2 regions of the Chryseobacterium geocarposphaerae genome follow, and region 1 is predicted to be linked to the other one. Evidence: riboswitches for the same ligand, from Rfam matches in the RefSeq annotation. Region 1 holds a riboswitch; the other holds the start of a gene.
The links. A riboswitch is a leader RNA that binds a small molecule or an ion and turns the genes downstream of it on or off. The one in region 1 is predicted to bind S-adenosylmethionine.

Region 1 (15,325 bases):
CCACGCCGTTTTTTGTGACCGGATTTCCGGAGGTATCAAAAATCATTTCCGGAAAGTACGACGGGAATGAAAGACTGTAAACCTCATCTTTTTCCAACGGTTCTATCACCTCATCAGAACATGATACAAAACTTAAAAAAAATAAGGATAATAACCCGGTTTGAAATATCTTAATCATTGTGAACATGGTCTACTTTAAACATTTTCGTCAGGTTATCCGTTACATTTACTAAATGTTGGCTTGAGCCCATCATCATATTATTGGTAGAATTTAAAAACAACGGCGTTTCTCCACTTAAATACTGATTAAGATCAGCCAGAATATGAATAGAAGGTGTAATTTGATTTGTCACTCTTGCTGTTGTCGGAAGATTCAAAGTAATTTCCCGGTAAAGATCCGGAGTACCATTGGCCGTTACATTCCCCATATTTCCGGTATGATTCATGAATTCTGTGTCGAGAGAATTGATCCCGTATTTCCCTTCGAGCTTTACAAAAACATAACCTGCCGCCCAGGACCAAGACATTCCTTTTTGTTTGGCCTTATTCCAGAATTCCGCTTGCCCGTCCTGTCCCAACAGATAGGCATTCTGACTGATTCCCAAACCCAATTTTATTTTTTTATAATTGTTCTTCGGGATTTCATTGAGATTAACATAGACAATGCCTGCAATTGCATCAGCCTGGTCGATGATGAAAGCACCTTTATCAGGATTATTTTCGTGATATTTAAATTCATTTTCGTTTTCATCAATCAGACTGATGTTACTGATCACATATTTTATGTTGGAGAACTGATGCTTCTGTCCCTGTGAAGATGTTTGTGTGGTCTGATTCAAAACGATATCTCCCAGATTATTAAACCCGTTTTCAAATTTGAGCTGAAGGTTTCCCTTTGCTTCTGCTGATGAGTCATCTTCATCGTTGCTACGACAGGAGATAAAAGTGAAAAAAGAAAAAGCAATAAGGGATAATGATAAAAATTTATAAATTTTCATTGTTGATTTTTTAAGTTAAAATTTTTAATTGATTATTGATTGAACGGTAGAACGTTCATTTTTTTAACTGCAAAAGCTGACACAGAATAAGCACCTCTTTGTCATTTCGTAGAAATCTAAGGGGAGTTATTTAAATTATAACGTGAACATCTTCGCCGAGACTCCTATGGAATGACAGTTACACATTTAAATTAAAGATGAAAACTCTTGCAGTAAAACAAGATTTTGAAAAATAACTTAAAAAACGGGTGGTCTGAAAATATGTTTTAAAAACAGGAAAGAGTACGCTGTTTTATAAAGGAAATTAGAATTTGAAAAGAATTTTTTTTCTGCTGCAGTAATTTCAGCAATTTCAGGGAGAACGTAGATATCCAGTAATTTCTGTCCTGAATTTTTTGTTTTGTTTAAAGGGGAAGAATCGGTATCATTTGTTTTCGCTATTTCCCTGCTCAGGTAACATTTTCCGTTACAGTGAATCTCCGGATTGCTCTTATTGATACACAACACTTCGGAGATATACTCATAATTTACAGCATATTCCACCAGTGGAACCAGAGGCCTGAATACCACAAATAAAGTGAGAAATATGCTGCAAACTAAGTTCATTCAATCATTATTTTTTGCTGGTCGCTTCTTCGTATCTTCTGCTGATTTCCTTCCAGTTGGTTACGTTCCAGATCGCAGCTAAATAATCAGCTCTCTTATTCTGATATTTCAGATAATAAGCATGCTCCCATACATCAATACCGAAAATAGGAGTTCCTTTTTCTTCCACAACATCCATCAAGGGATTGTCCTGATTAGGTGTCGAGGAAACGAATAGTTTTCCGCTTTTATCTACCGCTAACCAAGCCCATCCTGAGCCAAAACGGTCTGCTCCCGCTTTGCTCATCTTTTCCTTGAAGGCATCCATACTTCCGAAAGCATCATTAATCGCTTTTGCCAGTTTTGCAGATGGCTGTGTATTTTTTTCAGGCGTTAAAACCGTCCAGAACAATTCGTGGTTGTAATGACCTCCTGCATTATTTCTCACTGCAGCCGGCAATTTTGATACATTCGATAAAATCTGAAACAAGGTTTGTTTCTCCTGTGGTGTTCCTGCAATGGCTTTATTCAGATTCGCAACATAGGCAGCTGCATGTTTTGAATAATGAATTTCCATGGTCTGTGCATCAATATTACCCTCCAGTGCATTGTAAGCATACGGCAAAGGCGTCTGTTTGAACTGAGCTAATGCAAACTGCGCCGCGAAAACTGCGCTTAAGGCAGCAATTTTTAAAATTTTCATAATGTTTTGTTTTTTAGTGGTTAAACAATAATTATTTTAATAATTTCTTAATGTCTTCAATTAATATCTCCCGGTCAGGATGATATTTCCCCATCAGTTTCGCTGTTTTTCCTTCCGGATCCTCATAGTTTAACCCGGAATAATAAAGGATCGGCATATTGTCTTTATTATATCTGCAGCGGATATTCCCTTCTTCATCTACAAGAGCAATCATTCCGCTGTGATTAAGACTTTCGCTTTCATCTTCTTTGTCCCCAACGTAAATATTGAACTGATCTGCCAATTTTCCGATATAATCTCTGTTACCCGTTAAAAAATGCCAGTTCGGAGACTTTACACCAATTCTTTGAGCATGTTCTTTCAGTGATTGAGGGGTATCATTTTCGGGATCAATACTTATTGAAATAATTCCGAAATCAGGGTTGTTGATCTCGTCCTCAATTGCTCTCATGTTAGTATTCATTACCGGACAGATTGTAGTACATCTGCTGAAAAAAAATTCTACCAAATACACTTTTCCAAGCATATCTTTGTTGGTGATTTTTTTATTATCCTGGTCCGTCAACTGGAAATCAGGAACCTTCATTACCGTATAAAGGTTCTTTTTAAAGTAGCCCATTCCTACACCGATTCCCAGAAAAAGCAACGCAAAAACCGCAATCGGAATAATCACTTTGCTTTTTGTATTGTTTGGGTTTTTATTTTTGGGCATACTTTTCAGGATTTTTTTTGAATTCGTCTTTGCATAATGAACTGCAAAAACCGTACGTTTTATTTTTATATACTGCCGTATCTTTCATATCAGGCTCTGTCGGCATATGACATATAGGATCTACTGCGTTGGCAAATTTTATCTTTTTTACATCTGATTTTACAGCGGTATTGGCTTTTTTATGCTTTACTTTAGGGGTTTCCTGAGCACATGCCATTAATGAAACGGACAATAATGCCGTCAAAAAAATTTTTGATTTCATTTTAAATTAAATTGAAATTAATAGTGGTATTGAAAAAATAATTGATTTTTAAACTAAAATTAATATGAGCTGAATCAATTTTGAAGAAGCCAAGTCCATGATTCTTTAAGCATTCTATTTCACCTAAAGATATTTTTAATTTTCTTGAAACTTGATAAAATCAGTGATTTAAGCTAACTAAAAATTTAGTTTAAATCATTTAAGACAAAGGAGGATGGAATATCCTGGCGAAATATTCTGAAGTGTGAGATTTGCTATAATCCGAGGATGGACTTTTTATAGGAATATCAAATTGATTTTTGTCTGAAAAGGAAAGAATCTCTTGAGAAAGAAAAACATCTAAGCCGGTAATTTTTATATTCTGGCTATTATTTGACTGTTTTTCTGTCTTTGCCAGTTCTTTTTCAACATAACATTTCCCTTTACAGGTAGACTGGGGAATATTTCTTTTTTCACAAAGGTTTTTAACGATGTAATCATAATTAACCGCATAATTAATCAAAGGCAACACAGGACGTATCGCAATTGTGAAAATAATAAATATGGAAATGAAAAACTTCAACAATCAATTCTCTTCTACAAATATACTACTGAAATTTGTTTTTACGGTTGATTTATGATGAATGTCATTGTTATTTTTTTCCCACAGATCTCTCAGATTACACAGACCTATTTATATTCGTGGAACCTGCAGGAGGTTGATTTAAATAGATGCTAAATGTATTTAAATTTTATCTCCCGTAAATTGGGCTGATTACGCAGATTTTTATATTCTAATTGCAATAAAAAACAAGTGCAATCATCTGTGACATCTGTGTGATCTGCGGGAGATAAATTTCAGGATGCTTTTCCCACAGATCGCACAGATGTTATCTACATTTTTAATCTGTGAAATTTGTGGGATCAGTGGGAAATGATCTATAGTTTATTTAAAATTTCATCCGTTGAATTCTTACCGCATTTAAAATAGCCAACAACGCAACCCCAACATCTGCAAAAACCGCTTCCCACATCGTTGCCAATCCTCCCGCCCCCAACGTCAGAACAATTGCTTTAACTGCAAACGCCAGGACAATATTCTGCCAAACTATTTTTTTAGTTTGCTTTCCTATATTGATCGCCATTGGAATTTTACTGGGTCTGTCATCCTGAATTACGACATCTGCGGTTTCAATCGTCGCATCGCTTCCCAATCCGCCCATGGCAATTCCTACATCGCTTAAAGCAACAACAGGTGCATCATTTACTCCATCTCCTACAAATGCTACGGTCTGATTTTTTGCTTTGATTTCTTTTACTTTATTCACCTTGTCTTCAGGAAGCAGGTCTCCGTAAGCATTCTGAATTCCTAGAGTATCGGCAACATACTTCACAACAGACGGTTTATCTCCACTCAGCATTGTCGTTGCTACGTTTAATGATTTTAATTTATCGATGGTTAATTGTGCGTCGGCTTTAATAGAATCTGCAATTGTTAAATAACCGACAAACTTTTTATCATAAGCCACAGCAATTAAGGTATAGACAATATTTTCAGGTTTTATATGGTAGCTGATTCCGAACTTATCCATCAACTTGAAATTACCTACAAGTAATTCCTTTCCGCTAATGATTGCTTTTAATCCGTGTCCTGCAATTTCTTCCACATTTTCCAATGAAATGGAGTGATCAATTTCTCCAACATACTCATGGATTGCGGTTGCAACGGGATGCGAACTTTTACTTTCTAAAGCATTGACGAATTTTAAAATTTCATCTTTATTAAATTCATTATCAAAATCAACTTCCTGGACTTTGAAAACCCCTTCCGTCATCGTCCCGGTTTTGTCCATCACTACATTCTGAACATTTGCCAAAACATCCAAGAAGTTACTTCCTTTGAATAAGATCCCATTGCGGCTTCCCGCTCCTATTCCTCCGAAATATCCCAACGGAATGGAAATCACCAATGCACAGGGACAGGAAATCACCAGGAATACCAATGCTCTGTACAGCCAGGTTTTGAATTGATAGTCTTCAACAAAAAAGTATGGCAATAGCGTAATCCCGATAGCGAGAAAAACAACAATCGGTGTATAAATTTTCGCAAATTTTCTGATGAATAATTCTGTTGGAGCTTTCTGAGCCGTTGCATTCTGAACCAATTCCAAAATCTTGCTCAGCTTACTGTCTTTGTAAGCCGTGGTGACTTTCACCAAGCTGACTGTATTTAAATTAATCATTCCCGCTAGAACAGTTTCTCCTTTGGTTTTGATATCCGGTTTACTTTCACCCGTTAATGCAGCCGTATTAAATGAAGCTGTTTCAGATAACAGCTCTCCATCCAATCCCAGTTTCTCCCCCGATTTTAACTGAATTATTTCACCAATATTTACGTTTTCGGCTTTTACAGTTTCAGGTTTACCATCTTTTAAAACGGTTACTTCATCAGGACGTTGATCGAGCAAGGATTTGATATTGCTTTTTGCTCTCGTTACTGCCATTGCCTGGAAAACTTCACCTACCGAATAGAAAAGCATTACTGCAACACCTTCGGGGTATTCACCAATAGCAAAAGCTCCTACTGTTGCGATTCCCATTAAGAAAAATTCAGAAAAAACATCGCCTTTTGTGATGCTTTCATAGGCTTCTTTTAAAACAGGCAATCCAACAGGAATGTAAGCAACTAAATACCACACTAAACGAATCCAGCCAACAAACCAATCCTGTTTTATATAATTGTCTAAAGCAATACCTACTAATAATAAAACAAAGGAGATTATCGCCGGCAGAAACATCTGAAATACTGATTGATCTCCCGTATCATGAGAATGACCATGATCATGACCTTCATGATTGTGATTATGTTCTTTTTTTGGTTTTGTGCTACAGCATTCTTCCATAACTTAAAAATTTTAATCAAAATTAGGAGCAAACTGAATGCAATGCTATTGCAAACTTTCGAGACAAGTTTCACAAATTCCTTTCGCAAAAAGTCTTATTTCATCTATTCTGAAATTTGTCTGAACATTTTCCGGAAACGAGATATCTTCTTTACAGGTGGTCTGTTTGCAGATTTTGCAGTAGAAGTGCAGATGCCAGTCTTTATGCGTAGTTTCGTCGCATCCGTCATGGCAAAGCTTATATTTTGTTGTTGTATTCTCCTGAATACTGTGGACAATTCCTTTTTCTTCAAAAGTTTTTAATGTTCTGTAGATGGTAGTCCGGTCTGCATGATCGAAGTGACTTTCGATTTCAGACAATGATAATGCTGCGTCCTGAGAACTTAAAAAGTCATATACCAAAATCCTCATACTTGTAGGTTTGGTATTTTTGTTAATCAATTTATCTTCGATGTGTGTTTTCATTCTTCAGGATTTAAGGTTCTTCTCAAAGTTAGCTGTTTTTTCAATGTTTTCATCATTGGCTGCTTCTGTTTACATCTATCAGACGTCATTTAAGTTTACAAAAGTCTTTCTAAAATTGTTGCAATCATATTGCAAAATTCAAGGTATTAAAAATAACTTCAACCCAAACGTTATATGTATAAATAACATTTTTTAATTACTTTACTGTTTTAAAAAAAATTATATTGGATAACCAACTTAAATCAATTCAAATATGAAAAACATAATAATGATATTATTCCTAGGATTATTAGTAAGCTGTGATCCTGGGTATACCATATACATTAGAAACAAATCACAAAATAACTTATATGTTGAAACTGATCGTGCAATAGAAAATCGGTTGGTAAGCAAAAGAGGGCCTATTTGTGATTCAATTATTTCAAAAAAGGTGGGCTCATCAAATCTAAAAGAGCTTTATAAAGTAAATAAAAATCAAAATATTTTATTATTCTCTTATTTAGGCGCCCCGAACTCAGATTACTTCCCGTACAAGAGTGTTAAAATAATAAAGAATTCGGATACCATTAAAATTGATAAAAATAACCTCATTCAAAAAATTACCAAGGGCAAGAATAGCAACTACTATATAAATATAGATTAATTGTAATAATATCATCTCAAAACAATGAAATTAGATAATTTAATACCAATAAACTAACCCATTTCTGACAATCACAGATTATATTTTCACACTATAAATAAAAAAGAGCAAGAAATTCACTTGCTCTTTTTAATTATTACAAATTCGGATTATTTTCAATCTCTTTCTGCGGAATAGAGAATAAATAATATTTGCTGTTGGCTACAAACGGAGACTGATCAGGGAATGCAAAAATCGTATGTCCTCTTCCGTTAACGGTTTTTACAACACCAGCCGGAGTCGTGATCTGTACCTGAATCGCCTGTCCGCTTGAATTGGTAAACGGTTTTCTCACGACAGTTCCCTGCGTTCTGATAATGTCTGACAATGAGAATCCTTCACCAAACAATTCTTTTCGTCTTTCAATCAATACTTCTTTGATCACATCGTTTTGTGCTAAAGAACCAGAATATTGATTGGCGTTTCTTGCTGATTTCAACTGATTTAAAACGGTTACAGCATTTGTAACATTTCCGCTTCTCGCTTCAGCTTCGGCCTCAATTAAATACATTTCAGCAGCTCTCATGTAAACAATATCTGCAATTAAATTGGCTTTAAATTTAAACTTCGCATATCGCAGCAATCCTTCCCTTCCCGGATTTCCATCCCATGAAAACAGTGAATAACGGATATCATTGGTATCAAACAGGTCTTTAAAATAAGGATCCGCCATAAAGCTGTAATAATAACTTCCCGAAGACGACACATCTAAAAAGTGGAAAGCATAGCTTTCACCTGACTGTTCCTGTGTCTGGCCGTGTCCCCAGATCCATTCTCCATTACTGATATCATTGAATCCGTCTTTATATTTTTCCGCCGTCATCAAAGCATACCCATTTCTCGCAATTTTTGCAGAAGCTGCAGCTTTTGTCCAGTCTCCGGTATTCAAATAAGCTCTTGCCAGTAATCCATTGACAACTGATCTGTCAATTTTGTCCTTGTTGTTTCTTGAATAACTTTGAAGCAACTGATCCGCATCTGCCAAATCACTTTTAATTAAAGTATAGATTTCTTCAAGGCTGGCTTTTTTCTTTCCTACTGAGCTTGTTGTTGTCGGTTCAGTATAAATTGGAGCCGTTAAAGCCGTTTTATCTTTTAAATAACTGAATTGATAAAAACTCGCCAGATTTAAATAACAAAATGCCCTCAATGCTTTAGCCTGACCTTTCACCTGATTTTTTTTCTCCTGGCTCCCCTCTACTCCATCGATTCTTGCAAGAACATTGTTCATATTATTGATGGTAGAATACAGCAGACTCCAGATAAAAAGTGGCCTGCTTCCCGTATTATTCACCAAATCTGTAAAAGCATACGCTCCGGGAAATCCATATTTATTGGTTAAAACCGCCACATCACTTCCCATAGCATCACTTGTTCTCAACACTGTGGAGTACCCGATATTCGCGTAAGTTGTCCCATCGTCATTAAATTTAGCCCAGGTTCCGTTGATTACCGTTTCCGCACTTTCTGCTGTCTTGAAAACTTCCTCTTCATTAGCCTGATTGGTCGGAGCAGTTTCCAGATCACTTTCACAGCTGATTAAAGACCATGCTGTGATTAATGCAAAAGATATATATTTTAATTTTTTCATTGTTTTTCATTTTAAATGTTAAAGAGTTGCCTGTACACCAAACGTAATTGTCCTCATGGCAGGATATCTGTAATAGGTTGTTCCGTCTAAGGTTTGTTCAGGATCCATTCCTTTATGCTTATAGAATGTTAAAAGGTTTTCTGCCTGAACATAAACTCTGAACTTCTTCAAACCTATTTTTTCAAAATAATCCGATGGAAGTGTATAGCCTAAGCTCACATTTTTCACTCTAGCATACGTCCCCGAGTATAAGAATCTTGAAGATGTTGAAGTCCAGTTATTCGTTGTTGTACTTAAAGCCGGGACATCGGTGTAACGGTTTTCAGGCGTCCATCTGTTCAGCATTTCCGCACTCCAGGCTCTACCTGCTGAACTTCCGTTATGCATCAGCATCGTATAATCCGTATCTAAAATTTTTCCTCCAATAGCAAATGATACTAAGGTTGAAAAATCAAAGTTTTTGTAAGCCAGACTCGTGGTAATTCCTCCCATTACTTTCGGAAGAGATGAACCCTGCAGTGTTTTTGTAGCTTTTGCATATTCTGAAGTGGTTCCTTCTACCGTATTTCCGCTGGCATCTGTTGTAATCGTTTTCCAAAGCGGCTTTCCGTTATTCGGATCTACTCCTGCCCATTCAGGAATGAAGAAATCATAAACAGAACCACCTACCTGCAATAGTTTTGTACCACTTACAATAGAGCCTTTCGGAAGTTTCGTGATTTCATTTTTGAGAGTACTTAAATTCACATCCACATTCCACTCAAAATCTTTTGTTTTAATGGGTGTTGTGAATAATGAAAATTCAAAACCGGTATTTTTTAGTTCACCAATATTCGCCTGATATTCACTGAAACCTAATGACGGAGCCAAAGGCATTCCAAACAGAAGATCTTTACTTTTTCTCTGGAAATATTCTACATTACCTTTAATTCTGTTATTCAGAACAGAAAATTCAATACCTGCATTCAAATTCAGGTTGGTTTCCCATTTCAGATCCGGAGTCGGCAGTTTGCTTGCTACCGTTCCTCCTTCTCCCAAATTATTATAAAAAGCATATAAACTTTGGTAAGCATAATAAGTACTCAGCTTATCATTTCCCTGGCCTCCGTAGCTTGCACGAAGTGTCAACTGGTTAAAGACATTTAAATTTTTAATAAAATCTTCATTCGACGCCTTCCATGATCCTCCTACCGACCAGAATGTCCCCCATCTGTTTTCCGGAGAGAATCTTGAAGAGCCGTCTGCTCTTACCGATCCTGAAACAAAATATTTATTTTTATAATCGTATTCAGCTTTCCCTAAGAAACTCAACAATCCCAATTTGTCACTATTTCCTGAGAAGCTTCCCAGCAAAGCTGCAGCATCAGGCTCATAATAATACGGCAATGAAAACTGGCTTCGGCTTCCTGAAATCGTCTGATATTCGTAATGGTAAAATTCCTGACCACCCAAAATATTGATGTGATGCTGTCCGAATTTTTTATCGTAGGTTAAAATATTACTTGTTGTGTAGGACAGCGTTCTCGAATTGGTTTTTGTAACAGCCCCCCCGATTTCAGTTCCCTCTCCTAATAACGGATTGGTATAATAATGGCCATTATAATTAACCAGATCAACCGAAAAGCTTGATTTAAATTTCAATTCAGGCAGGAAAGTGAATTCTGCAAAACCTTTCCCTGAGAAGTTATCTTCTCTGTTCTCATTTTTATCCAAAGGTAATGTTGCTGCAGCATTTTCATTTTGTAATGCACTTGTAGGCCTGTATTTTCCGAAATCATAAATATAATTTCCGCTGGAGTCCAATTTATAGCTTCCGTCTGCATTTCTTTCGTAGTAAGGATAAAAAGATGGTATAACTCTCGCCGCATTGATCACATTATCCGTTCTCGAATCCGATGACGGCGGTGCTTCCTGAAGACTGTTCGTATACGCTAAATTCGCTCCTACATTCAGCCATTTTTTGACTTCAGAATTGATTTTTAATCTTGTGCTGTATTTTCTGAAGCCAGACTCAATGGCAATTCCTTTATCATCCAAATATCCTAAAGAGAAAAAATAATTGCTCTTCTCATTTCCTCCACTAAAATCCAAATCAACCTGATTTCTGGAAGCCGTTCTCTGCAAAATATCTTTCCAGTTGTCATTCCATAAAGCTGTTGCACCCGGCAAAAGTTTCCCGTCAGTTCCTACTGGTTTTACATAATTTGCTCCGTAAGGATTGATTCCTAAAGCGTTTACCAAATTATCGGTTGCCATCTGTGCCGCCTGCTGGGAAGAAACCTGGCTTGATGTGTATCCGTTTCTCAAGGCTTCCCAATACAATTGAAAATATTGGTCGGTGGTTACCTGCTCATAATCCTTTACTGCTCTGCTTGAGAAACCCTGGCTTATATTAAAGTTTACTCTCGCTTCGCCCTTTTTACCGGATTTAGTCGTTATGATAATTACACCATTTGCCCCTCTGGAGCCATATAATGAACTTGCTGTAGCATCTTTCAGAACACTGATCGATTCAATATCATTAGGACTTATCGCGTTGATATTTCCGTCAAAAGGTATCCCGTCTACCACAAATAAAGGATTACTCGACGCACTGACAGAACCGATTCCACGAATTCTGATTGATGCTGTAGACCCCGGCTGTCCTGAAGCGCTTACCGCCTGAAGTCCGGGAACCTGCCCCTCCAATGCTTTTGTGATGTTGGTAACAGGCCTGTTATTAATTTTCTCACTCGAAATCGTCGCTACCGAACCTGTATAGCTTGTTTTCTTAGCTTTTCCATACGCCACAACAACCACTTCATCTATTTCTTTTTCATGAAGCGTATCTTTTTTTGCTTCCTGGCCATTCACATTACCGATCCCAAGAAAGAAGGTTGCAACGGGGGGAATCCAAACTTTAGAAATAATTAAATTTTTATTAATCATAATCAATTTTATTTGCTATTAATTAAATTTTATTCTTTTATAGAAAAGACAGCAAATAGCATCAATAATCATGATTAACACTGTGCTCATCTTTCCTTTTTCAAGGCTGAATGTAACACCTTGCATAATGCAGGTTGTTAAGATTTCACAGGGTCAGTTCCCTCCATCTTTCTTTATAAGCCGTTGCAAATCTAAAAACAAAAAGTCCACAAAACAAGTAGACTTTAAAATTTTAATTATAAATTTTATAAAAATTAACTAAATTTTATTTTAAAACAAACAAAAATAGACAGTTATAAAAAATGTTAAATTTATAAACATGAGAAATATCATTAAAAATAATGCAATCCTAAATTTTTACTCTAAAATGGATTTGAAAAAAAAATTCTATTTTCATTTTGAGCATATTTTGAGTTTTAAGACAGCTCTCGATACATTTTTCTTCATTTCATTTCGAAAAACACTCGAACTGACGTACGATTAATTCAAAAAACTTTTTAATTTTATCAAATGAAAGTTTTAATTATAAATGGTCCTAATCTCAATTTATTAGGAACAAGAGAGCCGGAAATTTATGGAACGATTTCGATGGAGGATTGTTTGGAAAACTTAAAATCTGAATTTTCTTCTCATCAAATACAGTATTACCAGTCGAATATTGAAGGCGAACTGATTAACAGGCTTCAGAAGAATGACTTTGATGCTCTGATTATTAATCCGGGAGCTTTTACCCATTATTCTTATGCAATTGCAGATTGTTTAAAAAATATTCAGAAGCCGAAAGTAGAGGTACATATCAGTAATATTTATAAAAGAGAAGAGTTCCGCCAGAAATCCGTAACGGCTGCAAATACGGATGCGGTTTTATCAGGATTTGGAATGGACGGTTATAGGCTGGCTGTTTTGAGTTTGAAATAGCTAATCGTTCTCGTTCTGATTTTACAGATGGCGCAGATGTTTGAAAATATATTTGATCTGACTGATTTGTAAAATCTTTAGAATAAAAAAATCCTCATCAAATGATGAGGATTTTATTTTTAGTTTGTTGTTTGTTCTTGTAACTGAGGTCCTGAAGGAATCAATTTTTTACCTTCTTCAGTATTGCAATACTGCTCAAAGTTCTTGATATATCTTGCAGCCAAGTCTTTTGCTTTTTCTTCCCATTCAGAAACATTGCTATAAGTATCTCTCGGATCCAAGATACCTTCAGAAACATTTGGTAATGTTGTAGGAATTTCAAGATTCATAATAGGAACCATTGCTTTAGGAGCATTTTCTATAGAACCATCAATAATTGAATCAATAATCGCTCTTGTATCCTTTAAAGAAATTCTCTTTCCGGTACCATTCCAACCTGTATTTACCAGGTAAGCTTTTGCGCCATGCTCTTTCATTTTCCCGATCAATGTTTTTGAATACATTGTCGGATGTAATGTTAAAAATGCTTCACCAAATGCTGGAGAAAAAGATGGTTCCGGCTCAGTAATTCCTCTTTCAGTTCCTGCCAATTTTGAGGTATATCCGCAAAGGAAGTGATATTGGGCCTGGTCTTCATTCAAAACAGAAACCGGAGGCAATACCCCAAATGCGTCTGCAGAAAGGTAAACAATCTTTTTTGCATGTCCTGCTTTTGAAGGCAACACAATTTTATTGATATGATAAATCGGATAAGAAACCCTTGTATTCTCAGTGATAGATCCGTCTGTATAATCAGCAACACCATTATTTACTACAACATTCTCCAATAATGCATCTCTTTTAATGGCAGCGAAAATGTCCGGTTCTTTTTCAGCAGAAAGATCAATTACTTTTGCATAACAGCCTCCTTCATAGTTGAACACTCCATTGTTATCCCAACCATGCTCATCATCACCGATTAAGTATCTTTTCGGATCTGCGGATAAAGTCGTTTTTCCTGTTCCTGAAAGTCCGAAGAAAAGAGCAACATCCCCTTCTTCTCCTACGTTCGCAGAACAGTGCATAGAAGCCATACCTTTTAACGGAAGATAGTAGTTCATCATAGCGAACATTCCTTTTTTCATTTCCCCGCCGTACCAAGTACCTCCAATGATCTGAAGTTTTTCAGTAAGGTTGAACATCACAAAGTTTTCGGAATTCAATCCCTGAGCTTCCCAGTTTGGATTGGTAGTTTTAGAACCGTTGATTACAGTGAAATCCGGCTCTCCAAAGTTTTCCAGCTCGTAATGCGAAGGACGAATAAACATGTTAGTAACAAAATGTGCCTGCCACGCTACTTCAACAATGAACCTTACTTTTAATCTCGTATCTGCGTTTGTTCCACAGAAAGCATCTACTACATAGATCTTTTTTGCATCAGAAAGTTGGTTCAGCACTAAATCTTTACAAGATTTAAAGATTTCCAGCGTAGTTGGTAAGTTAACTTTACCATCCCAGAAAATTGTTTCTCTTGTAACATCATCCTGAACTATATATCTATCTTTAGGTGAACGACCCGTGAAAATTCCTGTTTTTACCGATACCGCACCAGATTCCGTAAGCTCTGCTTTTTCAAACCCTTGATTTTCAGGAGAAACTTCAGCCTGATACAATTCTTCATACGAAGGATTATATATTACCTGATAGTCTCCTTTAATCCCTAATTTTTCTAAATCTTGGATGATTTTAGCGTTTTTCATTTTACTTATATTTTTCTATTTCTTTTTTTGTTCAACAAAATTAATATTAATTAATTGTTAAAAGTGGTCTAAATATAATGATATAAGTCAGAATGGCAAATAAAAAAACGAGTTTATAAAAAACTGCAAATCAGTTAATTAAATCAGAATACTCAAAAATTGTGTGAAAACCTTTTCCCCAAAAATAGTCCTTAAAGCCCTCAAATTTTGAGCTCATTACAAAATCTCCACCCCAAGCGCCTAAACTTTTGATAAATACCGGACAATCAGCGAAAAACCTCGCTTTAACTGTCGGAATTTCAAGAAAATTGGAGATTCTTTGCTCATGAATCAACATTAGTTCAGAAAAATTTTCCAATTCGCTACATAGTAAAATATTTCTTGTAAGATCCGAAAATTCATCGACCAGTTTTTGGGACTTTGTTTTTGACTTGTAAAGACTGATTCCTTCACGGCTATCCTGCTTCTGATTTAAGTGGATAAAAATTAGTTCATTTTTGAAAGGGGGATCAAAGTCCACCTTTTCATATTTAACCTCAGGAACGCTCTGAAAAATGATGGCAGATTTCTCTTTTGCTACCGCAATATCATAACCACTACCTCCCAAGCTTATCTTATTTAAATAGAAAGGATCAACTTCAGCCCATTCCGCAAGATTGTTCATTAAAGTAGAACTGCTACCCAAACCATAATCTGCCGGAAACTGAAGATTGGTTGTTAAGTGATAAGTAAAATTGTTTTTGAATTTAATAGTAGAAAGTGCCTGAACGTTCTTTAATGTTTTCAAGATAAATTCAGCACTTGAAGGAATATTGGTTTCCAGGATCTGCCAGTTTTGATAATCTATGACAGCTTTTAAC
Region 2 (15,325 bases), 91 kb from region 1:
AAAATATCTCCGAAAACTCCTCTTGCCGTAACTTTTGCTCCGGCTCCGGCTCCCATGATGACAATTGGGTTTTCGCCATAGCTTTCCGTATAAATTTCGAAGATTGAATCCGAACCTTTTAATTGTCCTAATGCGGAAGTTGCAGGAACGGAAACTAATTTCACATCAAGTTCTCCTTTTTCTTTTTGTAAGTCTCCGTGTAAGTCTCCAACATATCTTAACACGTGTCCCGGCTCCTGATTGTCTTTAATTTTCTGATATTCTTCATCCAGTTCTTCCAATCTGGAAAGGAATTCCGATTTTGAAACTGAAAGCAGACTTTCAGGCACTAAGTTCTGAATATTGATATCTTCAAATTCATTGATAAGATCCAGCTCTCTTGCCAGAATCAATAATTTTCTCGCTACATCATTTCCTGATAAGTCTTCTCTTGGGTCCGGCTCTGTATATCCTTTTTCCAGAGCTTCATTGATAATGGTTGAAAATTTATCGTTTCTCAAAGAAAAGTTATTGAAAACATAGCTCAATGTTCCTGAGAAAACTCCTTTAATTCTTGTAATATTTTCTCCTGAAAGATGTAATAATTTGATAGTATCGATTAAAGGTAAACCAGCCCCAACATTGGTTTCGTACAGGTATTGTTTTTTATTTTTCTCTAATGCTTTTCTTAAACTTCTATAGTTTGCAATCGGAAGTGTATTATAGATTTTATTGGATGAAACAATATCAAAACCATTATCTACAAACACATCGTAATGTTTTACAAAGTCCTTGCTTGCCGTGTTATCTACCATCACCAAATTTTCCAGATGATGTTCTTTTGCATAGTTGATCAAACCTTCTACACTAGATTCAGTTTGAGAGTAATTCACTTTCTGTCTCCAGTCACTTCCAAAACCGCCTTTGTTTAAAGCCATTTTTTTAGAATTGGCAATCGCAATGATTTTCAACTGTAATCTTTTTCTCGTTAAAATATCATGTGAAGAATCCAGGATTTGTTCTACCAAAGTTCCACCTACATTTCCGTGTCCGATCAAAGCTAAATGTACCACTTTCGGTTTTCCATAGATTTCAGTCTCCACGATATTTTTGGCAATCTCGGTTTGGTTATCAGTCACCACTATATTTACTCTTCCTGCAGATGCAATTTGGTTCAACAGCAATGGGAAGATTTTGTTTCTTTGAAGTTCGGAAAGGATTTTATTGTAATTTTCAGATACAAATCCGATCACTGCTACATTATTAATATTGTAGATATTACTTACAGCTCCTTTTGCCTTTTCATTTTTAAATTCTTCAGTAAGAACACGTACTGCATCTTCCGCATCATTTTCATCTACCAAAACAGAAATTCCATTCTCAATCGCCTGTTGAGAAATCACTCCTACGCTTATACCTGCATCATTCAGCACTCGGAAAATTCTGGAATCCACTCCAATCTGTCCAAGGAAGTCTTTTCCCTCAAAATTTACCAATGCTTTGTTTCGATAGATGTTTATAATATCTGATGTTGTCATATTTTCAGAATAGGTTTTATTATATTATTTAGTTGTTTGTACTCCATTAAAAAGGCATCATGCCCATGAATTGATTGTATCTCGTGATAGAAAACATTTCCTTTTTTTGATTTCAGCTTTTCAAAGCACATTCGAATCTCTGATGCCGGAAAAAACAGGTCCGTATCTACTGAGATCAGGTGCATTCGTGCCTCTATTTTTTCCAGTTTTTTTTCATCAGCATTGATATTCATCAGTAAATGATTCATTAGCTTATAAGACTTTAAACTAAATCTTTCGTTTAATGAATTCCCATGATAAATAAGCCAGTCTTCTGACTCCAATCGCTGTTTTTCCTGATTATATTTGTTTTGAAATCTGTCGTTTAAAGATTCTGGTGTTCTGTAACAGAGCATCGCATGGATTCTCGCTTTCTGTAAAGGCTCATCATTTTGATTTAACAAAAATTTCTGAACCAGGCATTGTGCGTGAAGCCAATCATGAGTTTTAAAATCGCAGGCAATAGGAATAAAAATTTCAGAAAGATTTGGATTTTTCACCAACATTTCCCAGCCGATTCCTCCTCCTAAAGAGCCTCCAATAATTGTGTACACACTTTTAATATGTAATATTTCAAGACCTTTTAAGAAGATATTGGCAATATCTGAAGGCGTGAAATCTTCGTACTCATTAATAAAAGAATCATCGTAACCGTTTCCGGGGATATTGAAACACAGAACTGTGTAGGTATTTGTATCTATGACCTGACCTTCTCCAATCAATTGTTTCCACCATCCGTTTTCTCCTGAAACATTGGAATTTCCGGTTAAGGCGTGGTTAACTAAAATGATCGGTGCTGAAAACAAGTCTTTCCCGAAAAGCTGATAGCTCAACGGGATATTATATTCCTTTTGGGAATCTGTACGATACGAAAAATTAATATGTTTAAGTTCTGCTTTCAATTCTATTATATTTTAATACAATTGAAAATGCCACAGGAAATGGCTGAAAGAACTTCAGTAAGTTATCTGTCCAAAAATAAATTTGGTAGAACGTAGCACCTTCTTTGCTTTCACAAAGGGTTGCTAAGGTTTCACAGGGTCTAATCCCTCAACCTTTCTTGATAACATTTTCAATATTTGAATGAACGAATGGTGCAAAGGTATAACATTTCTTTTATATATTAAAATAAATTATTTTAAAGCTCAGAAACCTCATTAAATAAAGGCTTGCCTGTGAATATTAAATTTTATTCAGATTCAGGATGTTGGAATTTTTTCTCAAAAAAACTACCTTCGTATTGAAAAATGCTGAGTATGATTGCTGAAAAACAAAGATTAAAAGATACCAACTGGAAAAACTGGGGTCCATATGTAAGCAACCGACAATGGGGAAATGTACGTGAAGACTACAGCTCCAACGGTGATGCATGGAATTTCGCCAATCATGACGCTGCAGAAAGCTATGCGTACCGTTGGGGAGAGGAAGGGATCGCGGGAATCTCCGATGTAAAGCAGCTTTTATGTTTTGCCTTTTCCTTCTGGAATAAGAAAGACCGAATCGTAAAAGAACGTCTCTTCGGATTGAGCAATCCTGAAGGAAATCACGGGGAAGATATCAAAGAAATTTTTTATTATCTGGATAATACACCTACACACAGCTATATGAAGATGGTGTATAAATATCCTATGAATGCCTTTCCGTATGATAAAATCCGTTCAGAGAATGCTAAGAGAAGTAAAAAGGAACCTGAATACGAAATTATTGATACCGGAATTTTTGATAAGGATGAATACTTCGACATCTTTATTGAATATGCCAAGGCGGATCATAACGATATTTTAATCAGAATCACGGTTTGTAACAGAAGTGAGATCAGCGCGCCTATCGTGATTGCACCAACAGTATGGTTCAGAAATAACTGGAAATGGGGATACAACACCTATAAAGCTCAATTAAATGCAGCGAATGACGGAAGTATCAGTATCAATCATGACAGCATTTCCATCAAAAAGTTTTATTCAAGAAATGATAGTGCGCAAAGCGTTTTTTGTGAGAACGAAACCAACAATCCGAAACTATACGGAACACCCTACCCCGGAAATACTTATTTCAAAGACGGGATCAATGATTACATCATTTACGGAAGCAATACTATAAATCCCGAAAAAACAGGGACAAAAGCTTCATTCTTAATCGATGAAACAATTGAGGCGGGAGCTTCTAGAACTTTTGATTTCAGACTTTCACCACATAATCTGGATGAACCGTTTGACCAGTTTGATCAAATCTTCGATCAGAGAATGGAGGAAGCCAATGAATTTTATGATGAAATTCAGAACGATGTCGTCAATGATGATGAAAGAAATGTTCAGAGACAGGCTTTTGCAGGTTTGCTTTGGAATAAGCAGTTTTATCATTACAATGTCGGGAAATGGCTGAAAGGCGATCCTAATTTTGATGCACCAAGAGATTTCAGCAATTATGTAAGAAATACGGAATGGAATCATATGCATAATAAGGACATTATTTCGATGCCCGATAAGTGGGAATATCCATGGTATGCGACTTGGGATCTGGCATTTCACTGTGTTCCTTTTTCCATTATTGATGCTGAATTTGCAAAGGGGCAGCTTCTTTTGCTGACAAAGGAATGGTACATGCATCCGAACGGACAGCTTCCTGCTTATGAGTGGAATTTAAGTGATGTAAATCCTCCTGTACATGCATGGTCTTGTTTCCGTGTTTTTAAAATTGATGAAAAGCAAAATGGAAAACCCGACCTTTTATTTTTGGAGAAAGTTTTCCAGAAACTTCTTCTGAATTTTACATGGTGGGTCAACCGAAAGGATAAAAACGGTAAAAATATTTTCGGCGGAGGTTTCCTTGGCCTGGATAATATCGGTGCTTTTGACCGTAATATGGTTTTAAAGGATGGCCAACATTTGGAGCAAGCGGATGGAACAAGCTGGATGGCAATGTATGCCTTAAACATGATGCGAATTGCTATGGAGCTGGCTCAGTATTATCAGGTGTATGAAGATATGGCTATTAAGTTCTTTGAGCATTATCTTTATATTGCAGAAGCGATGGAAAATCTGGGTGAAGGAACAAAAGGTCTCTGGAATGAAGAAGACGGATTTTTCTATGACGTCCTTCAGCTTGGTAACGGCGACAGTGTTTCCTTAAGACTAAGAAGTATCGTGGGATTAATTCCATTGTTTGCGGTAGAAATTGTTGACCATAAATTATTGGAAAACATGCCCAACTTCACTGCAAGAATGGATTGGATCCTAAAAAATAAACCTGAACTGACCAAACTTGTTTCTCACTGGGACGAAGAGGGGCAAGGAAGAAAGCATCTCATGAGTATTCTCCGTAAAAACAGGTTGACAAAGGTTTTAACAAGAATGCTTGACGAAAAGGAATTTTTAAGCCCCTATGGAATTCGTGCCATGTCAAAAGTATATGAAGAAAACCCGTTTGTTTTCTCAGTTCATGGCGTTGAAAATGTCGTGTACTATACCCCTGCAGAAAGCGACAGCAGAATGTTTGGTGGAAACAGCAACTGGAGAGGTCCGATTTGGTTTCCTATTAATTTCCTGATTGTGGAAAGTCTACAGCGTTTTCATTATTATTACGGAAACAGTCTGAAAGTAGAACTTCCGACCGGAAGTGGGGACAAACGAAATCTTGATGAAGTTGCCCAGAATATAAGCCACAGATTATGTTCTATTTTCTTAAAGGATGGTAGCGGGCAACGTCCTTTCAATGGTGGAAATGCTAAGTTTAATTTTGACGAAAACTTTAGAGATTATATCACCTTTTTTGAATATTTTCATGGTGACAATGGTCGCGGAGTCGGTGCATCGCATCAGACAGGATGGACTGCAACGGTTGCAAAACTAATGAAACCGAGATTAATGTAAATAAATTTTAAAAATTAGGGTATTAGAATCGAAAACAACGTTCAAATTCTCATACCCTAAAATATTCGTAATAGTATTCTAGTGAGTAACTTGCTCTCCGTTTACAAAAACTTCGTACCCTATTTCTACAGTAGGCTCTAGTGTTTTAGAAACAGAACAGTATTTTTCAAAAGATAACTGAGCTGCTTTCTGTGCTTTTTTAGGATCGATATTTCCTTCTAATAGAAATTTCACCTTAATCGCTTTGAATGGTTTTGCGTCTTCAACAGGAATACGTTCTCCTTCTACCTCAGCTTTAAAACCGGTAATTTCCTGTCTCTGTTTTTTCAGGATAGAAACTACGTCAATTCCGCTACACCCTGCAACGGCCATCAAAACACTTTCCATAGGAGAAACTCCTTTTGCTCCAGGCTGAGAAGTATTATCCAGTAAAATTGAATTCCCTTGTGAGTTGGTGCATTCAAATAAAAAATCGTCGTTGATTCTGTTAAGTGTTATTTTCATTTTAATTTATTTTTTCAGTTCAGTTACTCCAATCATGACTCCAAAATCACCGTCTTTTTGAATCCATTTTTTGTCCGGATAATAAGTTCTTGATACAAAACCATCGAGATACAAAGCTTTTATACAGCCTAGTTCTTTAAATATAGAAGCAAAATTATAAAAATTAACTTCTTTTTTAGACATAATAAAAACTATATTTCCATCCTTTAAAATCCCTACTCCATTTCTTACATTAACATTTTGGGAGTTTTCCTGAAAAATCGGATTTATTTCTCCGCTAAACAGCAGCATCGGTCCAGATTGAGTCGCGTATTTAATATTTGAATGATACTTAAAAGCTTTCGTCTCAATTAATTCAGCATCATTATTTTTTGTGAGATAAAATACTCCATTGGGATTGAGATAGAAATTACCCTTTCCTGATAATGTGTCGAGTTTATTTAGAATTTTAAAATTTTCAATATAAAGTCCTTTTGGAGAATTGTTCATTTCAAACATTCCGCCATTCATGGCAAATATTAATCTCTTGTTATCGTGTTCTACTTTATTTTTTAGATTCTTAATACTTTTAAGAATGGTTCCGTCATCATCTTTCCAATACAATGAGACATTTTCAAGTTTCGGATTTACTTTAAATATCACAAAATCATCTTCATTTTTCAATTTACCATTACAGGATAATATGGAATAAAAACACAATATCATTAATGAAATTCTCATCTTAATGCATTTTAGTAAAAATCAAAATGTGAGTAGTTTAAAGAACCCGAATCTTCAAAGTTATAAAATCCCTCTCGCTTTTATCTCAAGATACTTATTGATCACATCGATATTTAAGTTTTCAGGAAGTGTATACACTGAATAAATCCCATATTTTCGAAGTTCCTGAATGATTAATTTTTTCTCGAACTCAAATTTCTCTGCTACAATTTCATCATAGATCTCCTGCATATTTTCAGGGTTCTTATGCATCAATGTCTGTATTTCGGAATTTTTAAAGAACACGACAACCAGCAAATGGTTTTTAGCAATTCCACGAAGGTATTTTAACTGCCTGTTCAGTCCGTCCAATGTTTCAAAATTGGTAAACAGTAAGACTAAACTTCTTTGATTGAGAGAAAATTTTACATCCTGGTACAATCTGTTGAAATCGCTTTCAAAGAAATCTGTCTTAACATTGTATAAAGCTTCAGAAATTTTCTTTAATTGTCCGGATTTATTATCTGCAGCTACTCTGTTTTCGGTTTTTTTAGAAAAAGTCATCATTCCTGCCCGGTCTCCTTTTTTCAGAATGATATGAGATAAGGCCATCGTTGCATTGATAGAATAATCCAAAAGGCTTAATCCGTTAAATGGCATTTTCATCGTTCTTCCTTTATCGATCAGCATAAAAATACGTTGTGCTTTTTCATCCTGAAACTGATTCACCATCAATCGATTTGCTTTGGAGGTTGCTTTCCAGTTGATCGTTCTTACATCATCTCCGGGAACATATTCTTTGATCTGCTCAAATTCCATGGTGTGTCCCAGTTTTCGTATTTTTTTGATTCCCCCCAATAAAAATTCGTTTTGAAGTGCCATCAATTCATATTTTCTTAAGTGAATAAATGAAGGATAAGAAGGCAACATGGCATCTTTCTGAAAAGTAAATCTCTTAGCAACCAATCCTAAAGGGGAAGAAACAAAAATATTTAAAGCACCAAAGCTGTACTCCCCTCTTTCTTTAGGTTCTAAAACATATTGAAAAAATGAATTTCTGCCTTCTTCAATACTTTTTTCGATCATGAAATCTCTTTTCTGAAACTGAAAAGGAATCTCATCAATTACTTTTACATGAATCTTAAATCTGTAATTGTTTTTAATATCAACTTTAACCGGATTTTCATCGCCGTTGGATAGTTTCTCTGGTAATATTCTCTGTGATAAAACTCCTTCCTTTCCGTTAAAAACGAGCAAATAATCTACCATCACCGCCAGAAAACTGATCAACAATAAAGCATGCGCAACAATCATCAGAAAAGGAAAGAAAAATGCAAAGACATAGATAATCCCCACTCCGATGAGTGCAAAGAAAAAGCGTGTATTGATGTATAGGTTTTTCATTCTTTTAGGTTGCAGGTCTTAGATTTTAGGTTGCAGTTTTTAAGATTGTTTTAAATTTCTTTCAATGAATTTATAAGTCCGTTCAACATTTTTGAGATTTCTAGAATGTCCTGATTTAATTTTAAATAATTTTCTTCTTTTAAAAAATTAAGATTTTTCGCAATAATTAATTGAGTTTCTACTTCAGCACAACTTCCTCTGGAAATCTTTAAAAACTGAAGGTAATCAGGCTTACTTCTTCTGGAATTTCCTTCCGCAATATTCGACGGAATCGAAACAGAAGCTCTCCTAATTTGAGATTTTAAGCCAAACGTTTCATCTTTTGGAAAAGTTTCAGTTGTCCTATAAATTTCAGTTACAAAATCAATAGATTTTTGCCAAACTAAAAGCTCTTTAAAATTAGCCATTCCTTAACCCATTAATGATTCATTAAGCTATAATCTGCTACCTTTTACCTACTACCTATCTTACCTATCTAGGAATCTCTATTCCTTCTAAAATTTGTCTGATAATTTCATCAGCAGTTAAGCCTTCCATTTCTCTTTCCGGAGAGACAATTACTCTGTGTCTTAATACTGCATAACTTGCTTCTTTGATATCTTCAGGAGTTACGAAATCTCTTCCTCTCAATGCGGCAAAAGCTTTTGAAGCCGTCAGTAATGCCAAACTCGCTCTTGGAGAAGCTCCTAAATATAAAAACTGGTTTTCTCTGGTATTGATGATGATTTTAGCAATATATTCTATCAACTGAGATTCTACGATGATTTCTTTGACCAGCTGTTGATAATTTTTAAGCTGTTGAGCCGTAATGACGCGTTCTACAACATCTGTCTTATCTTCTTTTTTACTTTCATGCTGATTTTTTATGATCGCAATTTCCTGTTCAAGATTCGGATATCTTACATTGATCTTAAAAAGAAAACGGTCCAGCTGAGCTTCAGGAAGTCTGTACGTACCTTCATGTTCAATAGGGTTTTGAGTAGCAACAACTAAAAAAGGTTCATCCATCGTATAACGGGTTCCGTCCATGGTGATCTGCCTTTCTTCCATTACTTCAAAAAGAGCCGACTGCGTTTTCGCCGGTGATCTGTTGATCTCATCAATCAGAACAAAGTTGGAGAAAATTGGGCCTTTTTTAAATTCAAATTCTGAATTTTTCACACTGAAAACAGAGGTTCCCAAAATATCTGAAGGCATCAGATCCGGGGTAAACTGAATTCTGCTGAAATCTACGTCAATGGTTTTTGCCAGTAGTTTTGCCGTAATGGTTTTTGCCACTCCCGGAACACCTTCTATAAGAACATGTCCGTTCGACAAAAGAGCAGCCAAAAGATGCTCTATCATGTCTTCCTGACCGACAATCACTTTAGCGATTTCGGTTTTTACTTTCTCTAAACTTGCACGAAGTTCGATCATGTCTATACGAGACTGAAAATCCCCTTCTTTTTTTTCAAGATCTACAGCAGCCTGATTGTCTAAATTTGGGTTTTCAAAATTATCCATACTATTATGTTTTTCAATCTGATAATATAGCCGTTTAGCAATAAGATTCTTCGCTTTGCGCAGAATGACAACTACATTATCAGATAATTAGATTGTTATATTTTAATGATTTCATCCAACAGCTTATTCATTCTCACAAGATCCTCCTTCATCACACTGGAATAAGGATCCTGCCCTTTTTTGATCAGCTTAATTGCTTCTTCAATCATTTCTATCGATTTCCCTGTTTTTAAATGGAGCTTTTTCGCAAAATCTTCATCCAGATTCTGGGTATCGATTAAAAAGTCAAGCCTCACTTTATTTAAAAAATACTGGGCTTTTTTCGCCATCATATCATGAAAATCCCCTTCCTGAAGATATAAATTACCGATACTTTTTACAAATTCTGCAGATGTATTTTTCAAAGGCTCTATGATTGGGACTACTCTTTGTTTTCTTTTTGCATTAAAGAATATAAATAAGACCAAACCTCCCAAAAATACCCACCAAGCATATTTCAGAGCAGGTTTTGAAAGGATAAATCTCATGAAGAACCGAGACTCTTTTGTATTGCTTTCTACAAACCAAAGCGTATCTCTATCCTGAAGATAAGAAAATACATCCTGAAAATATTTTACATTTCCTTTTTTCAGCAGATAATAATTGGTAAGGAATAATGGTTCACAATGCACATAAAAAGTACCTTTCCCGAATTTTGCTTTAATAAAATTTGCCTGATCTGAGTTATTTTTTTCTACCGTCTTACCCAGAACCTCAACTCCGGGTTTTATATAAGAAAAGCCTCTCCCTGAAGGAAATTTGTCTAAATGAATAAAATCTCCCTGATATTTTTTATCGGTAAGTTTTAAATAATTTTCTTCTTCAAAAGAAATCTGAGAGTCATAATAACCTATACTGTCTGAAATCTGTTTCGGAAGCTGACTTACAATGATCATCGCATCAGAACCTCTGGAAACCTGATCCATAATCTTTTTCCAGGATTCCATGTCGATTTCGCTTTCAACGATGAGAATATTGTGAACCGGTTTGTTTTTATTCTCATTATAGTATTCATAAGCCGAAACATCAACCTTCTTCAGTTTTCCTTTAAAGAGGTCTTTACTTTCATGGTTGAAGACGAATAATCCGAAAGGAGATTTTTCCTCTACATCAAAATTCTTACGCCAATCTGTAACTTCTTTTTTGTTTATTTCAAGCAATGCCAATATCACCATAATAATGATGAATACCAAAGCATATATTTTGAAAGTCTTGTTCATTTCTTCTAAATTAATTACAGTTTGAAAGATTGATACTGCTGCTTGAATCTGGAATAATCTTCTTTATCGATCCCGAATTCGCCATACCACACATAATCGAAGATATAAGACAGTTTTGAAAATTCGTTTTTCAGATTGGGCTCTTTCAGTTCTGTTACGTAATCTTTATTGGTCTTTTCAGGGTTCCAGACGATAATTTTTCTGTCACTTAACTTTTTCAAAATATATAAAAACTGATATCGAATGGCAGAACGGTATTCTCCATTGTTTTCAAATTGGGCAATACTTTCCGGAAAATTGATCTCATGAATGTTTTCATGAAGTTCTTTCTCAGCAATATCCAGCTTCTTATTTTTTCTGCCGAAAATAAAACTGCCGTCTTTCCCCAATAAATATTTAATAATAAAATACAATAGAAAACCTACCAAAACAATGGCAAACAAACGGATTAAAATATCCGTAAATTTTGCAGAACTGCTTAAGCTCGTTTTTCCAAAAATACTTTCTATCAATCTGATGATTTTACGCTGAAGCTTTTCCCAGAAAGACTCTCTGGGTTTTGATACTGAATAATCAAATTCATTTCCTTTATATCTCGACCGGATATTTTCTTTAATTTTCTTTGGATATACTGTATTTTCCGTAATCGGTTTCTTCAACAGTACGGAATCTGCACGATTCATTCCTTTATAATGTTCTTCACTTAAAGAATCCACCACTACATCAACTGCAGTCGGCGGTTTGCTTTCCTGCGCAAAAGAAAAGCCTGCCGTAATAAAAAGAAAAAAAAGAATGAGTTTATTCATTAATTCCGATCGTATCAATTTCTGCCAATTCTACTTTCTGATTAAGATCTGTTCTGCTGTCATAATACATCAATCCTGCATTCACATACAGCATATTTGAAGTAAAAAATGAAACCAGTAACGATATGCCGTAAACTATAAAAAATACCACTCCAAATCCGCCACTAAAAGGATCCTGCTCAAAGTTTCCGTCCGGAGCTGTGGTAGATAAGGTAGCAAAAAATATAACCATCGGAATCGCAGTAAAGATCATCGAAATGATGTATAAGATAAGCGAGATAATAATGGTGCTTCCCCAGTATTTCCAATAAGGAGAGCCTTCTCTTGCATTAGGATATGAAAACTGAGCTCTTATCGAATAGCTCAGACTTTCAAAGAAACCTCTCGATGAATTAAAATAATCATACATTAAAAATGTAACTACATTAAACAACGTAGGTCCTACAAAAAGCATGATAAAAATACCTATAATAAGAAAAACCAACACATAGGAAATTCCCATAAGGATAAAGGATAAAGGAGTAACAATAAAAGTCATCCCTAAACATAAGATGATTATTTTCTTGAAATTACTTTTAAAATCCCCCAAAATATCATCCGTTCTGATCTTATGTTCACCGGTAGCCAATCTTTTCAGATAAAAGACCGGATAAAGATAATTGATAATCATAAGGATCATAAACAGTATAAACGTAATAATTCCGGTCGCAAAAAACATCCCGAAATTATTCTGAAAATAATTTTCGAAGTAATAACTCTGTCCGTTGATATTAGACCCTAAAGCCTGGCCAAAAAGCTCTTTAAAGCCGAAAATAAAAACAACTACCATTAAGATAAGAAGCAGACCGTTCAGTAAAATGTAATTTTTAAAATAATTTTTACCATAAAGCTTAAAGAAAGAAAAACTGTCACTTATAAATGTTCCGAAATCTCTTTTTTTATAAAACTGCATCATGTATGTGTTTATTAATTTTTTTATTTACAATATATGGGTAAACGAAATAATACCCTCCTATAATTGCCAATGATCCAAAAATGATGATGATATTTAAAATCAAGGGCATCTTTAAAGCATGTCTGGTTACATATCCTTCAATAATTCCGGCACATATTGTAAAAGGAACTGTGCTCAGAAATATTTTAAACGAATCTCTGAACCCTATTTTACAGGAATTGAATCTTGAAAGCGTTTTCGGAAACAAAATGGAGGCTCCTAAAATCAGGCCACACATCGCTTCAATCACCATAGAGAAAATTTCAAAGACTCCATGAAGCCAGATCCCTCTCGCACTATCCCGTAAAGCCCCGTATTCTGAAAAGAGATACTGAAAAGAACCCAACATGATACTGTTCGACAATAAGGCAAACAAAGTTCCCACACCGCCAAAAATCCCATACAAATAAAGCTTTGCTCCTACTCCGATATTATTGAAAATAATACCGATAGTACTTCCCCATGTAGAACCACTCTGATAAACTCCTACCGCATTTCCTTTCTTTATATTCTCGATGGTCATGTTGACGTAGTCTTCTCCCAAAATGATATTGGCAAAGTCTTTATCATAAATGGCTGAAACCACTCCCATCGCAGTAAAAAGAATAAAAAAGAGAAAAGCATACAAAAGATATCTTCTGTATTGAAAGACCAAAAGAGGAACTTCTGTTTTGAAGAAATACATGATACGGTTTTCTTCTACTCTTTTCGTTTTGTAAATTTTCTGGTAAATCTGAGAAGAGAGGTGATTTAAATAAACCGTAGTATTACTTTTAGGATAGTAAGTCTGTGCAAAAGAAAGATCATTGATGAGATTAATATACAGCGAAGAAAGGTCGTCAGGATTTTTTTTAATTTTCCCCTGAATAACCTGCTCAATTCCCAACCATTTTTCTTTATTTTGTTTAATGAAATAAACTTCTCTCATAATTGTAAGGCTAAAATAATAAAAAATATGTCTCAAATTGCGATTAATACCTCACAAAATGTCAATATTAATTTTAATGTTGCGAGTGTGGGCGAAAGGATGCTCGCTTTTATCATCGACTTGCTAATAAAAATTGCTTATGTGATTGTTATCTTTTATTTGTTTTTCAATGTCTTGGATTTAGGCTACTTATTGGATGGTCTTGATCAATGGTCTCAAATGGCAATTTATATCGCCATTACTTTTCCTGTATATATTTACCCGTTGGTATTGGAAAGCCTTATGGAAGGACAGACTCCCGGAAAAAGAGCCTTAAAAATAAGAGTGGTAAAAATTGATGGTTACCAGGCAAGTTTTGGAGATTATATGATACGTTGGGTATTCAGAATTATTGATACTTTATTTGTCGGAGTAATTGGCATTATTTCTATGGTTATTTCCAAAAACAATCAGCGTTTAGGGGATATTGCCTCAGGAACGGCAGTTATTTCGCTTAAAAACAGCATCAATATTTCCCACACCATTCTTGAAAATATCCAGGAAGATTATATTCCTTCTTTTCCACAGGTGATTGCTTTAAGTGACAACGATATGAGAATCATCAAAGACAACTATCAAAAAGCATTAAGAATAGACGACAGACACATTATTAATAAACTTTCTGAAAAAATCAAAACCATTCTCAAACTGGAAACAGATCCAAAGATGACCGAAAGACAGTTTATCGGAATTATTATTAAGGATTATAATTATTATACCGGAAAAGATAGTTAGTCAATTCTGAACTTTGCTTCGCAAGTGAACTGTGAAAATTTAATCCAATTTTAAAATTGACAAGCGAAATCCATTAACAATTCACTATTCACCTTCTTTCTTGATCTACATCAAAACATCGTCGGTGTGGTTTTTGTACTTTTACCTATCATTAAAACTTAGATTATGAGATTCGAAAACAATAAATCAGGAAATGGCGGAGTCATTACTTTAAATAATGAGATTAAAGAAATCGGAAGATTAACCTACACTATTTTCCCGGAAGAAAGCAGATTTATCATTTCTTTTGTTCTGGTTCATCCTGAATTTGAAGGTCGTGGAATGGGAAAATTCCTAGTAGAAGAAGCCATTAAATTTGCAAGAGAAAACAACTGGAAAGTTTATCCTCACTGCTCTTATGCAAGATCTGTAATGATGAGAATGAATGATGTGGAAGATATTTTTTTAAAGAACTAAAACCTCGTTCACTAAAATCTCTTCGATATTATCAGGATAATTTACTTTCAGGTGTTGATCGTCATTCACCCATTTTTCTATTTCTTCAAGCTGTAAAACTTTTGAATTAGGAATTCCCATTTTGTCCAGTGCACAAGCATTACACTCCTGTTCATATTGATTATGGATAGGGATAACAAATAGTTTCTTGTCCATAAAAAGAGCTTCGGCCGGACTTTCAAAACCTGCATTGCAAAGAATTCCGTCACAGTTTTCAAAAGATTGTAAATATTGAATTTCATCAATCGGGAAAACCTCAACATTATTTTCTCTGAACTGAAGCTGAGTATATTTGGAAAAAACCTTCCATTCTACAGGAATCTGTTTTAAAACTTTAATAATATTTTCGTCTGAAAAGCTGGGAAGATAGACTAAATAGAACCCTTTCTTATCCGGATTAAGATTTCTTATTTTCCTTCTGATAACAGGCTTTTTAATTTGTGGATGATAGCTTTCAAAATGAAATCCTATTCTTCGGTCGCTTGGAACATAATATTTCAGCACCATTTCTCCAAGAAAATCCTTCTTTTCAGG

Region 2: linked by a shared signal. The riboswitch ahead of CLV73_RS19260 (alpha/beta fold hydrolase) and the one ahead of CLV73_RS12620 (SusC/RagA family TonB-linked outer membrane protein) in region 1 are both predicted to bind S-adenosylmethionine.

The regions. Positions count from the first base shown of each region.
Region 1 covers NZ_PGFD01000002.1:214,914-230,238, forward strand. Annotated here, with positions in the region: gene CLV73_RS12565 (cytochrome-c peroxidase) at 1-187, opposite strand, end outside; gene CLV73_RS12570 (MbnP family protein) at 171-998, opposite strand; gene CLV73_RS12575 (hypothetical protein) at 1,236-1,604, opposite strand; gene CLV73_RS12580 (superoxide dismutase) at 1,612-2,286, opposite strand; gene CLV73_RS12585 (SCO family protein) at 2,318-2,998, opposite strand; gene CLV73_RS12590 (YHS domain-containing protein) at 2,985-3,260, opposite strand; gene CLV73_RS12595 (hypothetical protein) at 3,460-3,825, opposite strand; gene CLV73_RS12600 (heavy metal translocating P-type ATPase) at 4,190-6,142, opposite strand; gene CLV73_RS12605 (Fur family transcriptional regulator) at 6,188-6,607, opposite strand; gene CLV73_RS12610 (hypothetical protein) at 6,861-7,250, shown strand; gene CLV73_RS12615 (RagB/SusD family nutrient uptake outer membrane protein) at 7,387-8,880, opposite strand; gene CLV73_RS12620 (SusC/RagA family TonB-linked outer membrane protein) at 8,899-11,808, opposite strand; SAM riboswitch class I at 11,892-11,990, opposite strand; gene CLV73_RS12625 (type II 3-dehydroquinate dehydratase) at 12,319-12,726, shown strand; gene pckA (phosphoenolpyruvate carboxykinase (ATP)) at 12,846-14,465, opposite strand; gene CLV73_RS12635 (GYDIA family GHMP kinase) at 14,596-15,325, opposite strand, start outside.
Region 2 covers NZ_PGFD01000002.1:123,803-139,127, forward strand. Annotated here, with positions in the region: gene CLV73_RS19255 (ACT domain-containing protein) at 1-1,517, opposite strand, end outside; gene CLV73_RS19260 (alpha/beta fold hydrolase) at 1,514-2,458, opposite strand; SAM riboswitch class I at 2,518-2,626, opposite strand; gene CLV73_RS12080 (MGH1-like glycoside hydrolase domain-containing protein) at 2,813-5,425, shown strand; gene CLV73_RS12085 (OsmC family protein) at 5,504-5,929, opposite strand; gene CLV73_RS12090 (phosphodiester glycosidase family protein) at 5,936-6,649, opposite strand; gene CLV73_RS12095 (DUF58 domain-containing protein) at 6,710-8,032, opposite strand; gene CLV73_RS12100 (four helix bundle protein) at 8,083-8,439, opposite strand; gene CLV73_RS12105 (AAA family ATPase) at 8,504-9,535, opposite strand; gene CLV73_RS12110 (hypothetical protein) at 9,631-10,794, opposite strand; gene CLV73_RS12115 (DUF4129 domain-containing protein) at 10,809-11,600, opposite strand; gene CLV73_RS12120 (DUF4013 domain-containing protein) at 11,593-12,555, opposite strand; gene CLV73_RS12125 (stage II sporulation protein M) at 12,539-13,522, opposite strand; gene CLV73_RS12130 (RDD family protein) at 13,550-14,296, shown strand; gene CLV73_RS12135 (GNAT family N-acetyltransferase) at 14,462-14,752, shown strand; gene CLV73_RS12140 (glycosyltransferase family protein) at 14,741-15,325, opposite strand, start outside.